Regions from separate parts of the Rahnella sp. CG8 genome, predicted to be linked through region 3. Evidence: predicted binding sites of a transcription regulator. Region 3 holds the regulator's gene; each other region holds the start of a gene.
The links. Region 3 encodes PurR, which represses purine synthesis genes. Its sites were predicted from a motif close to CANGCAAACGTTTGCNTG; they were not measured.
Positions count from the first base shown of each region.

Region 1 (4,221 bases), on a different contig from region 3:
TTTCTCACCGTATTCTTCGCGGCTCATATTTGCCCGCCACGGCGCATGTAAACGGAAAGGCGCAGGAGAAGGAACAGGTTGGTACTGGGCCAGCCAGCGTAAACGTTCAGAAACGTCACCATGGCAAATCAGCGTCAGGCGCTGTAAATGGTGATCGGCAATCAGCGCCCAGTCATAAATCCCTGCCGCCATATCCGGCAGGTCGATATCCCGTTCCGCAGTTTCAGGCAATGTTTCTATCCTGCGCCCCAGGTCATAACCGAACAAACCCAGTGCGCCGCCCAGAAAAGGAAAATCCGCTGAACTTTCTGCCTGTAAACCGGCCACTGCCATTTGCTCTTCCAGTAAAGCAAACGGATCTTCTGCCCGGGTTTCGGCCGTGCCGTTGTGCTCAATCTGCGTTAGCTTGCCACGTGTGGTCAGCGTGATCAGCGGATCGGCCACCAGAATATCGAAACGATTATGCTGGTGCTGTGCCGAACCTGAATGCAGTAACATCGCCCACGGCAAAGCAGAAAGCGGCGCGAACCGTTCAGTTATTGCATCGGGCTGATAAGGTAATGAATGGAAAACAACGGGTTGGGCGAATGGCATGACGGGTATGAGTTTCTCTGGCGCAGTGACTATTTTTCAGGATCCTAACACAGATCGGGCTGCCTGAAAGCAGCGCAGGCGATTTGCGTGAATAAGGCGTATACTGTGCAACCCCGCACTGCGCGGGCTTTTTATTATCACCCGTACAACAGGACACTCCCATGCTGACAGGTATGCCTTCATTATCACATCACGAACAAGAACAGGCCGCCGATCGTATCCGCCAGTTAATGGAAAACGGCATGAGCAGCGGCGAAGCCATTGCGACCGTTGCAGAAGAAATCCGCGAAACGCATAAAGGTGACCGTGTGACCGTCATTTTTGATGACGAAGACGACGAATAAAACGTTGCTCCGCAGTTTCCCTTTGCTGCAAAGAAAAACCGGACTCTTTTCAGGCGTCCGGTTTTTTTTCATCTCAGCGTCAGGAATGGATTAGCCTTTAACCACCACTGCAGCCGCTGCCTGTTTGGCCTGTTCCACGGCGTCTTCAACGTTGTCCGCCGTCGCCAGCGCTACGCCAAGGCGGCGCTTACCACTGATTTCCGGCTTACCGAACAGACGGATCTGGTTGTAACCGGTCAGTGCGTTTTCCAGGCCGGTAAACGTCACGTTGCTGCTGGTCAGTTCCGGCAGGATTACGGCAGAAGCGGAAGGGCCGAACTGGCGGATATTGCCCACCGGCAGACCGAGGAATGCGCGCACATGCAGGGCGAACTCTGATAAATCCTGAGAAATCAGCGTTACCATCCCGGTGTCGTGCGGGCGAGGTGACACTTCGCTGAAGATTACTTCATCACCACAAACAAACAGTTCAACGCCAAACAGGCCTTTACCGCCCAACGCTTTCACCACTTTCTCTGCGATGTCTTTGGCGCGCTGCAATGCAAGGTCTGTCATCTGCTGTGGCTGCCAGGATTCGCGGTAATCACCGTCTTCCTGACGGTGTCCGATTGGCGCACAGAAATGAATACCATCAACGCCGCTGATCGTCAGCAGGGTGATTTCAAAATCAAACTTCACCAGACCTTCAACGATGACACGTCCGCCGCCAGCACGGCCACCTTGCTGGGCATAATCCCATGCCGCCTGTAACTGATCGGCACTGCGGATCAGGCTCTGACCTTTACCGGAAGAGCTCATCACCGGTTTGATAATGCACGGATAGCCGATGGCGTCGATCGCCTCACGGAAAGCCGCTTCATCATCGGCAAACTGATAAGTGGAAGTAGGCAGCTTCAGCGTTTCGGCAGCCAGACGACGGATGCCTTCGCGGTTCATGGTCAGGCGTGTCGCTTCAGCACAAGGCACGACGTTGTGACCCTGTTTTTCCAGCTCGACCAGCATGCTGGTGGCAATCGCTTCGATTTCCGGCACGATAAAATCAGGGTGTTCGCTTTCGATAACCTGTTTCAGTGCATCGCCATCCAGCATGTTAATGACATGGCTGCGATGGGCGACCTGCATCGCGGGTGCATCGGCATAGCGATCAACGGCGATCACTTCCAGACCCAGTCGCTGGCATTCAATCGCCACTTCTTTGCCCAGTTCGCCGGAGCCTAATAACATGACGCGGGTGGCGCCAGTGCGCAGTGCAGTACCAATGGTTAACATAGCTTCGTACCCAGATCTGTGTGAAGGAAAATAGGAATTTCGGCGCGCAGTATATCTGAAATTATTGTCGACGAAAACGATTGCGCAGTGCTGTTGATAAATTTAAGCGGGAATAAAAGCAGGATTTTTTCAGCCTGTTTTCTGCCGTTTAAGGCAGTCTGCGGGCGTCTCTGTTATCATTTACTCAAACCATGGCGTCAGGCTTCCTGCCGCTGTCCCGATTTTTGCCTCACATAAAGAGTTATCGCCCTTGAGCACGCATTCCTTTTCTGCCCTGACATTACCCGTTGAGCAACTTTCTAACCTGAATGAACTGGGTTACACCGAAATGACCCCGATTCAGGAAGCGTCGTTGCCTGCCATCCTGCTGGGTCAGGACGTCCGCGCCAAAGCCAAAACCGGCAGCGGTAAAACAGCCGCTTTCGGTATCGGTTTACTGAACAGCATTACCGTTTCACAGTTCGTCGCTCAGGCGCTGGTATTGTGTCCGACCCGCGAACTGGCCGATCAGGTCAGCAAAGAATTACGCCGTCTGGCGCGTTTTACCCAAAACATCAAAATTCTGACCCTGTGCGGTGGCCAGGCAATCGGACCACAGCTTGAATCGCTGGTCCATCCGCCGCACATTGTGGTGGGTACGCCGGGCCGTATTCAGGAGCATTTGCGTAAAGGCACGCTGAAACTGGACGAACTGAAAGTACTGGTGCTGGATGAAGCGGACCGCATGCTGGATATGGGCTTTAGCGAAGATATCGAAGATGTTGTCAGTTATACGCCGCAGGATCGCCAGACGCTGCTGTTCTCCGCGACGTATCCGGACGGCATTGAGCGCATCAGTTCTAAATTTCAGCGTCAGCCGCTGAAGGTAGAAATCGAAGGCGAAGATGACATTGCTGATATCAGGCAGATTTTCATCGAAGCCGACAAACATCAGCGCTTATCGCTGCTGGCCGCGGTGCTGTATCAGTATCAGCCGACTTCCTGTGTGGTGTTCTGTAACACCAAACGTGACTGTCAGGATGTTTGTGATGACCTGAAGGCGAAAGGCATCAGTGCGCTGGCGCTGAACGGCGACCTCGAGCAGCGTGACCGCGACCGCGTACTGGTGCGTTTCTCCAACGGCAGTTGCCGCGTACTGGTGGCGACAGATGTTGCGGCACGCGGGCTGGACATTAAACAGCTCGGCCTGGTCATTAATTACGAGCTGTCTTTCGACCCGGAAGTTCACGTTCACCGCGTGGGCCGTACCGGTCGTGCGGGCACCAGTGGCCTGGCCGTCAGTCTCGTGACACCGCAGGAAATGCCGCGTGTAACGGCGCTGGAAGATTACACCCGCCAGCGGTTTACCTGGCAGCCCGCAGCGCAGGCACTGGCCGCCGCCCCGGTGGCGCTTGATCCTGAAATGGCAACGTTATGCATCGATGGCGGCCGTAAAGCCAAAATCCGTCCCGGCGATATTCTGGGCGCGCTGACCGGTGACGCCGGGCTGACCGCAGCTGAAGTTGGTAAAATCGATATGTTCCCGGTTCATGCTTATGTGGCGATTCGTCAGAAGAGCGCTAAGAAAGCGCTGCAACGTTTGCAGGAAGGGAAAATTAAAGGCAAGAATTGCAAAGCCATTATCTTGCGTTAACCGGGTTTATTATCGCTTTGCATTGGCCGTCTTATTGTTAATGTTGTGTTATTGCCTTGTTGAGGATTATATTATCTAACGCAAGCGATGACCTTGCCTTATGTAGGGATATTGTCCGGCAAGGTCAACTGAATGAACGACAAAGACTGGGAAGACGAACGATGAAAAAGATAATCTTGGGCGTTGTGATGGCCGTTGCAGGAATGAGCGGTCTGAGCCAGGTTGCACAGGCCGATGAGCCTGAAGTGAGAACGGCAACGGTAACACCCTGTTCCACGGCCACAAAAGATGAAGTGGCAGCACTGGTTAAACGTGATTTCCTGCAAAACCGTATTCCGCGCTGGGATGCAGATAAAAAAGTGCTCGGCACTTCTACACCGG
Region 1 covers NZ_JABAED010000027.1:32,129-36,349, forward strand. The annotation lists gene pabB (aminodeoxychorismate synthase component 1) at 1-594, opposite strand, end outside; gene HGO41_RS20785 (YoaH family protein) at 756-938, shown strand; gene purT (formate-dependent phosphoribosylglycinamide formyltransferase) at 1,029-2,207, opposite strand; gene dbpA (ATP-dependent RNA helicase DbpA) at 2,458-3,840, shown strand; gene yebF (protein YebF) at 4,002-4,221, shown strand, end outside.
Region 1: a site for PurR is predicted at 2,277-2,294, ahead of purT (formate-dependent phosphoribosylglycinamide formyltransferase). Genes of this name have one in related genera too.

Region 2 (4,221 bases), on a different contig from region 3:
GAACACTGGATGCGACATGCTATGAATCTGGCGCTGAAAGCGCAGGATGAGGGTGAAGTGCCTGTGGGGGCGGTACTGGTTTTAGACAATCAGGTGATTGGTGAAGGCTGGAACCGGTCTATCGGCCATCATGATCCGACAGCGCATGCCGAAATCATGGCATTACGTCAGGGCGGCAACGCCGTGCAAAATTATCGTCTGCTCAATGCCACATTGTACGTTACCCTGGAACCTTGTGTTATGTGCGCGGGGGCGATGATCCACAGCCGGATCCGTCGCGTGGTGTATGGTGCCGCTGATGCCAAAACCGGCGCAGCGGGCTCTTTGCTCGATGTATTGCGCCATCCGGGCATGAATCATCAGGTGGAGATTACGGCGGGTGTGCTGGCAGAAGCGTGTTCGGAACAACTGAGTGCATTTTTTCGTTTTCGCCGCAGCCAGAAAAAAGCGCTGCGACTGGCAGAGCGTGCCGCGCAGGCCGGTGATGCGGCAGATGATCAGGCCTGAGAAACAGGCCTGCCAGTCTTACGGTGCCAGCGCTTCCTGCGCATTCACCACCGGATATCCCTGACCTAACTGAGCCTGCAAGGCCGCTTTCTGTGCCTGCTGTTTTTCCTTTTCCATCAGATATCCCACCAGACTCAGTTGATAACGACGGATATTCTCCACATAGTTATATGCCTGTGTACCGCGCGCATACCCGTACGTCGTGCGGCTGAAGAAGCGTTTCTGGTTCAGCATCGGCAGGCGCTGTTTCACATCGGCCCAGCTGTCCGGATTGGCTTTTTGCTGTGCCGTCAGTTTACGGGCATCGAGCATATGTCCGTACCCCATGTTATAGGCCGCCAGCGCAAACCAGATCCGTTCATCCTGCGGAATCGTCTCCGGCATTTTCGCCATCAGATGCGACAGATATTGTGCGCCCCCGCGGATACTCTGCTCGGCATCGGTGCGGTCATCCACATCAAGCCCTCCCGCCGTTGCCCGGGTCAGCATCATGATCCCGCGCACGCCGGTCGGCGATTTGGCCTGCGGATCCCAGTGAGATTCCTGATAGGCGATGGCCGCCAGCAGACGCCAGTCGATGTCCTGCGCATACTTCTCAAACAGCGGTTGCAGGTCCGGCAGCGTACTGTCGATGGCTTTGAGGAATGTCCGCGTATCGACGTAATCAAAATCACCGACGTGACCGAGGTATTTCTCCTCGAGTTTTTCCAGCGTACCGTCTTCTGAAATCTGGCTGAAGAAGTCGAGCATGGCGGCAGACAGGCTGTCGTCATCCGGCACCTTGCGGTAATACCAGGTGACCGGCTCGTCTTCCGTCGCATCAAAAGCGACAGCCAGACGCGGATAAACGCGCTGCATCAGCGCGATGGTCACCGAGTCACCCAGTGTGTAATCCAGCTTGCCGGTTTCCACCTGTTGCAGCAGGTCACGCGGTGACATTTTGTCGGTGGTCGTCCAGGTCAGATCCGGGTATTTGCTTTTGGCCGCTTCCAGTGTCGGGATGTGTGCCGTACCCGCAGAGACCATCAGCGAGCCTTTCACATCCGCGAAACTCTTCGGACGCGGGGCACCCTGCCGGTAAACCAGTTGCTGAGAGATGGAATAATATTCAGGCCCGGCACGGTAGTTTTTCAGCCGCTCATTGTTGTAGACCAGACCCGACGCCAGTAAATCGGCTTTATTGTGATCGAGACTGTCAAACATGGCGTCAACCGTGGTGTGCTGCGTGACGACCAGCTGCACGCCCAGATAATCTGCGAAGCGTTTAGCCAGTTCGTAATCGAAGCCGAGATTGCCTTCCGGGGAGTCCATAAAAGTCAGTGGAGAATTGAGCGTGCTGACGCGCAATTCTCCACGGGATTTTATTTGATCCAGCAGGTCGCCTTCACCTCTGTGCCACGGGATGGCTGGCCATAAGGCCAGTGCCAGCAACAGGGCGGCGATCCCCATCAGAACATAATTAATTTTTAGTCGCGTCAAATAGTTATCTCGCTGCGGCGCTCTTGTTTTTTTACGCTATGCTGTGCAGTTTGTATGGTTATATCCCCAGTGCTGACGCATTTTGCTCAACAAAACGGCAGTCTGCAACTTTATTCATGATACCCGTAAGATATGTGGGCCTATAAATGAATATCAAGTTTCACTACGCAAACGGTTTCGTCGGACGCCGGCTTTCTTTATAATAGCCCGCGTTTTCCCCCTGTTGCGCCCAATGAAGCACTGTGGTCAGTGTCTTCGAAGACGAGAGATCTGTGATTATGGAAATACTGCGTGGTTCGCCCGCTTTGTCGGCTTTTCGCATTAACAAATTATTGTCACGTTGTCAGGAAGCCCGCCTTCCGGTCAGCGATATCTACGCCGAATATGTACACTTTGCCGATGTCAGCGCGCCGCTGAATTCGGACGAACAAACCAAGTTACAACGCCTCCTGAAATACGGTCCTTCTCTCGCTGAACACGCTCCTTCTGGTCGTTTACTGCTGGTCACTCCGCGCCCCGGCACCATTTCTCCCTGGTCTTCCAAAGCCACCGACATCGCGCACAACTGCGGTTTGTCGCAGGTTCTGCGTCTTGAGCGCGGTCTGGCCTTTTATGTACAGGCACCGCAACTGACGGAAGCACAGTGGAACGAACTGGGCGCGTTGCTGCATGACCGCATGATGGAAACCGTCTTCACTCAGCCTGAAGATGCCAGCGCGCTGTTCTCGCAGCATCAGCCTGCGCCGGTGCAGCATGTGGATATCCTGGGCGTTGGCCGTGGCGCACTGGAAGCCGCCAACATCAAATTAGGTCTGGCGCTGGCGCAGGACGAAATTGATTACCTGATGGAAGCCTTTACGTCGTTGGGGCGCAACCCGACTGACATCGAACTCTATATGTTCGCACAGGCCAACTCGGAACACTGCCGTCATAAAATCTTCAACGCAGACTGGATTATCGACGGCGAAACGCAGCCGAAATCCCTGTTTAAGATGATCAAGAACACGTTCGAACACACTCCCGATCACGTGCTGTCCGCGTATAAAGATAACGCCGCCGTGATGGAAGGTTCGCAGGTCGGTCGCTTCTACGCCGATGCGAAAGACGGTCTGTACGATTTCCATCAGGAGCAGGCGCATATCCTGATGAAGGTCGAAACCCATAACCACCCGACGGCGATCTCTCCGTGGCCAGGTGCGGCCACAGGTTCCGGCGGTGAAATCCGTGACGAAGGTGCAACCGGTCGCGGCGCGAAACCGAAAGCCGGTCTGGTCGGTTTCTCCGTGTCAAACCTGCGTATTCCTGGTTTTGAACAGCCGTGGGAAGAAGATTTTGGTAAGCCGGATCGTATCGTTACCGCGCTGGATATCATGACCGATGGCCCGCTGGGCGGCGCAGCATTTAACAACGAATTCGGTCGTCCGGCGTTGCTGGGCTACTTCCGTACTTACGAAGAAAACGTCAATAGTCACAACGGCCCTGAACTGCGCGGTTATCACAAACCGATCATGCTGGCGGGCGGTATCGGCAACATCCGTGCCGATCACGTGCAGAAAGGTGAAATCACGGTTGGCGCGAAACTGATTGTACTTGGCGGCCCGGCGATGAATATCGGTCTGGGTGGCGGCGCGGCGTCTTCTATGGCTTCCGGTCAGTCTGATGCCGATCTGGATTTTGCTTCCGTACAGCGCGACAACCCGGAAATGGAACGCCGTTGTCAGGAAGTGATCGACCGCTGCTGGCAACTGGGCGAAGCCAACCCGATTTTATTTATCCATGATGTCGGTGCCGGCGGTTTATCCAACGCCATGCCGGAACTGGTCAGCGATGGCAACCGTGGCGGGCGTTTCCAGCTTCGTGACATCCTGAACGACGAACCGGGCATGAGCCCGCTGGAGGTCTGGTGTAACGAATCACAGGAACGTTATGTGCTGGCGGTGTCTCCGGCGCAGCTTGAACAGTTCGATGCGATTTGCCAGCGTGAACGAGCACCTTACGCGGTCATCGGTGAAGCCACCGAAGAAATGCATCTTTCTCTGAAAGACAGCCATTTCGACAACCAGCCAATTGATATGCCGCTGGATGTCCTGCTGGGTAAAACGCCAAAAATGACCCGCGACGTCACCACATTGAAAGCGAAAGGTGACGATCTAAATGCGGAAAACATCCAGATTGCGGAAGCGGTAAATCGCGTTCTGCATTTGCCAGCTGTTGCTGAGAAAACCTTCCTGATCA
Region 2 covers NZ_JABAED010000004.1:19,367-23,587, forward strand. The annotation lists gene tadA (tRNA adenosine(34) deaminase TadA) at 1-507, shown strand, start outside; gene mltF (membrane-bound lytic murein transglycosylase MltF) at 526-1,986, opposite strand; gene purL (phosphoribosylformylglycinamidine synthase) at 2,262-4,221, shown strand, end outside.
Region 2: a site for PurR is predicted at 2,151-2,168, ahead of purL (phosphoribosylformylglycinamidine synthase). Genes of this name have one in related genera too.

Region 3 (4,221 bases):
ATATTGAAGGCTGAATTATGTGGTCAGAATACGCCCTTGAAGTGGTAGATGCCGTGGCAAGAACAGGTAGTTTTAGTGCGGCAGCGCAAGATTTGCACCGCGTGCCTTCTGCTATCAGCTATACCGTCCGTCAGCTTGAGCAGTGGCTGGCCGTGCCGTTGTTTGAGCGTCGCCATCGTGACGTGGTACTGACGCCTGCGGGAAAGGTTTTTGTCGATGAAGCGCGGATTCTGACAAAAAAAATGATAGCCACGCGCCGGCAGTGTCAGCAGGTGGCGAACGGCTGGCGCGGCGAATTACGTGTGGCGGTTGACCGGATTGTAAAACCCGCACGGACACGGCGTCTGGTGCTCGATTTCTACCGCCATTTTGCGGACACCGAACTCATTATTCACTCAGAAGTGTTTAATGGTGTCTGGGATGCGCTGGTTGACGGGCGGGCAGACGTGGCGATCGGTGCTACACGCGCGGTACCGGTTGGCGGGGGCTTCAGTTTTCGTGACATGGGATTTATGGACTGGCATTGCGTCGTCAGCCCGCAACATCTGCTGGCTCAGTTATCCGGCGCGCTGAATGATGATGAGTTGCGGCCTTATCCTGCACTCTGTCTGGAAGACACCTCCCGGACATTGCCTAAGCGGGATACATGGACGCTTGATAACCAGCGGCGGCTGGTCGTGCCAGACTGGACCTGTGCGCTGGAATGCCTGACCGAAGGCTTATGCGTGGGTATGATGCCGGTTCATCGCGTCACGCCGTGGATAGAACAGAAAAAGTTGCAGGTGCTGACGCTGGAAAATACGTTTCCCGACAGCCCGTGTTGCCTGACGTGGGATCAAAGCAATCCGTCACCCTCGCTGGCCTGGTTGCTGGAATATATGGGCGATACAGAAACCATGAATCAGGAATGGCTGCGTGATTAGAAAAAAACGCCTGCATCTGCAGGCGTTCGATATCTGTTAACGGCGGTAATCGCGGTACGGACCATCGGCTACGGAACGGCGTTCGACCAGTTTCGGATGCACCTCAATGGTCTGAGACTCTTCACGCTTACTGACAATTCTGTCCAGCAACATGGTAAAGGCCATTTCACCCAGACGTTCTTTCGGCTGATGCACGGTTGTCAGCGCGGGGGAGAAGTAACGGGCGTTACGCACATTGTCGTAACCGATCACGGAAATATCCTGAGGAACGCGCAGGCCCAGTTCGTCTGCGGCACAGATTGCGCCCATTGCCATCACATCGCCACCACAGAATACGGCAGTCGGGCGGTGCTTCTGCATCAGAATTTTATGCATCGCCTGATAGCCCGATTCCGGCTCGAAATCGCCCTGAACCACCCATTCGTCACGCAGCGGAATATTGGCTTCAGTCAGTGCTTTCACAAAACCCTGGAAGCGGCCACCGCCGGTATTACGTGCCAGTTGGCCCGGGATCACCCCAATATCACGATGACCGCGTTCAATCAGATAACGCCCGGCCATGTAACCCCCTTCGAAAGCATTATCAATAATGCTGTCGGTGAAGTTCTTACGCGCTTCGCCCCAGTCCATGACCACCATTGGGATCGAACGGTGCTCCTCGAGCATATTGAGCAACTCATCAGGATATTCCGCGCACATCACCAGCAAGCCATCGACGCGTTTTTGCGCCAGCATTTGCAGGTAGGCTTGTTGTTTTTCCAGATTATTATGCGAGTTACACAAAATCAGCGTATAGCCTTTGGAGAAGCAGCTGTTTTCTACGGCTTCAATCACTTCGGCAAAATAGGGCGCTTCGCTGGAGGTGGCAAGCAGACCGATCGTTTTGGTGTTATTGACCTTCAGACTGCGGGCTACAGCACTCGGCGAGTAATGTAACTCTTTGATTGCAAGGAGAACCGCTTCTTTGGTTTCTTCGGCGACGAAACGTGTTTTATTGATGACGTGCGACACGGTTGTAGTGGAAACGCCAGCGCGCTTTGCGACATCTTTAATCGTTGCCATGTAAACAATGACTCCTGAACTCACGTGTTTCAGCACGTTAGCATTATGTTAATCGTTTGCTTGCGTGGATCTCACTGCTGGCTTCTAAAAGGGCAGTGAAATCGTTGGGTGGATTCTTCAGAATGAGGCGTGAAATGCTCTCGGGTGAAATCAACCGGCACACAGGCGTGTTAACCGACAATTTTCTCTTATAATGCAGGAAAGTGGAAGTAAAATTCTCAGGGATACATTGTCATTCAGCACAAGATTTTAAATGTTAATTATGCGAAAATGCGCTGGCACACAATTAGTGTGGCTTAAAAAATGCCACAATTTGATCCGAAAGGGGGGTTTGATGGACAGCAACCTGAAATTATCGTTGATCACCACGGTATGCGCTTTGCTTATGATTATCGCTTTCAGCTTCACTGCGGTGATGAACTGATTCAGTAAGTGAACCGCTATAAAAAAGGGCGATTCCTGTTACAGGAATCGCCCTTTTCAATTTTACGCAGTGGCCGTTACCGCCGATACTCTTCCCTGCAGAAACTCTTCGTTAAATGCTATTCAATGGCTGATTAGCGAAACTTCAGACTTAACGAATTGTTTATTATCGGATCGTTTTCGGCGTCATTACCCGGCGTGCACCCACATAATGATCTTGCCAGTAATCGTCGCCGAGAGAGGTGATTTTAATGTCTTCGCCCGTTCTTGGAGACTGAATAAACTTGCCGTTCCCCACGTAAACACCAACATGGTCTGCAGCGCCGCGGTTATTGATTCTGAAGAACACCAGATCACCGCTTTCAAGTTCGCCGCGTTTGACCGGAGCCGCATCGCGCAGGTGATACATTTCATTCGCTGTGCGTGGCATTTTAATACGGATCAAATCTTTGTAGGCGTAATAGACTAAGCCGCTGCAATCAAAACCGGTATTCGGCGAGGTTCCGCCCCAGCGATATGGTTTTCCTACCTGATGCATCAGTTTGGTCATCGCCGTTTGCTGGGCATGCTGATAGCGTTTTTTATGCGTTGCACTTAGCGTAATCGGTTTGCTGTCTTCTTCGGGCTTTTTACCTTTACGGTGCCGGCCATACGCTTCTTTTTTACTGACCCTTTCCGTGCTGTTTTTCGCGAGTGAACGGGTTTTGGCGTGTTTCTCTGTTTTGCTTTCGGCCCGCGTGGTCTTCAGTGTCTTTTCTTTTTTACTTTCGGCCCGGGTCGTTTTGACACTTTTCTCCGTCGTGGTCTTTCGTTTAGCCAGTTCGGTACTTTTAACTTTCTTCTTCGAATTCTTGTCCTGAATTTTTTGTTCTGTCACTGGCGCGATTTTAGTTTTTTTACTGGTTTTCGCGGCCACCGTTTTTCGCTTTCGCCGTTCTTCAGGTGCAGCCTGATTAACATGGCTTTTACGCTGATCGGCAGAAACACGTGTCTGCGGCGATGCATGTGCCATATTCAGAAATAGCTGGGTAAAGAGCAGCACAAAAAGCGTGAACAGTAAGCGCATAGCTTCGTTACCATGAGTGGTAGGTTAAACATCAGGGATGTCAGAGTATTGCCTAAAAGAACCTGACAAAAAAGCACGAATTGACTCGATTCTAGATCATATTGTGAGAAAAAGTTAATGGCTTTTTTTATGTCGAAATAACCGCCATTTTTAGTCAAAAAAATAACCACTTTTCATGGTGTTAATATTTGAGTTAAAGAATGGAATTTTGCAAATCTGGCGTTATCGGTGAACGCCAAAAATGTTATTCTCAATGAATGTTTAAAGATGTGAGCCTGAGCGCACACATTAAAGATTGTTAAACAAAATGCCAGTATTGAGAAAGACCCCACAAAAAATGGCGTTTTTATCTGATGGCTGCCATCGTTACAATAGAAGGTATTGTGATTGCGCACCGTCTCTTTATGCTGCGCGTGAAGAGTAATGATCGTGACAGCCTGTACCGGCTTGAGGAAGCAAGAAATGACCACTCCAACAATTGAAAAAATTCAGAAGCAAGTTTCTGAAAACCCGATTCTGCTGTACATGAAAGGTTCGCCAAAACTGCCAAGCTGCGGTTTCTCCGCTCAGGCTGTTCAGGCGCTTTCAGCCTGTGGCGAGCGTTTCGCTTACGTGGATATCCTGCAGAACCCGGACATCCGTGCTGAGATGCCAAAATTTGCTAACTGGCCAACGTTCCCGCAACTGTGGGTTGACGGTGAACTGGTTGGCGGCTGCGACATCGTGGTTGAGATGTTCCAGCGCGGT
Region 3 covers NZ_JABAED010000023.1:66,218-70,438, forward strand. The annotation lists gene punR (DNA-binding transcriptional activator PunR) at 18-923, shown strand; gene purR (HTH-type transcriptional repressor PurR) at 960-1,985, opposite strand; gene cydH (cytochrome bd-I oxidase subunit CydH) at 2,320-2,409, shown strand; gene HGO41_RS19440 (C40 family peptidase) at 2,575-3,474, opposite strand; gene HGO41_RS19445 (Grx4 family monothiol glutaredoxin) at 3,937-4,221, shown strand, end outside.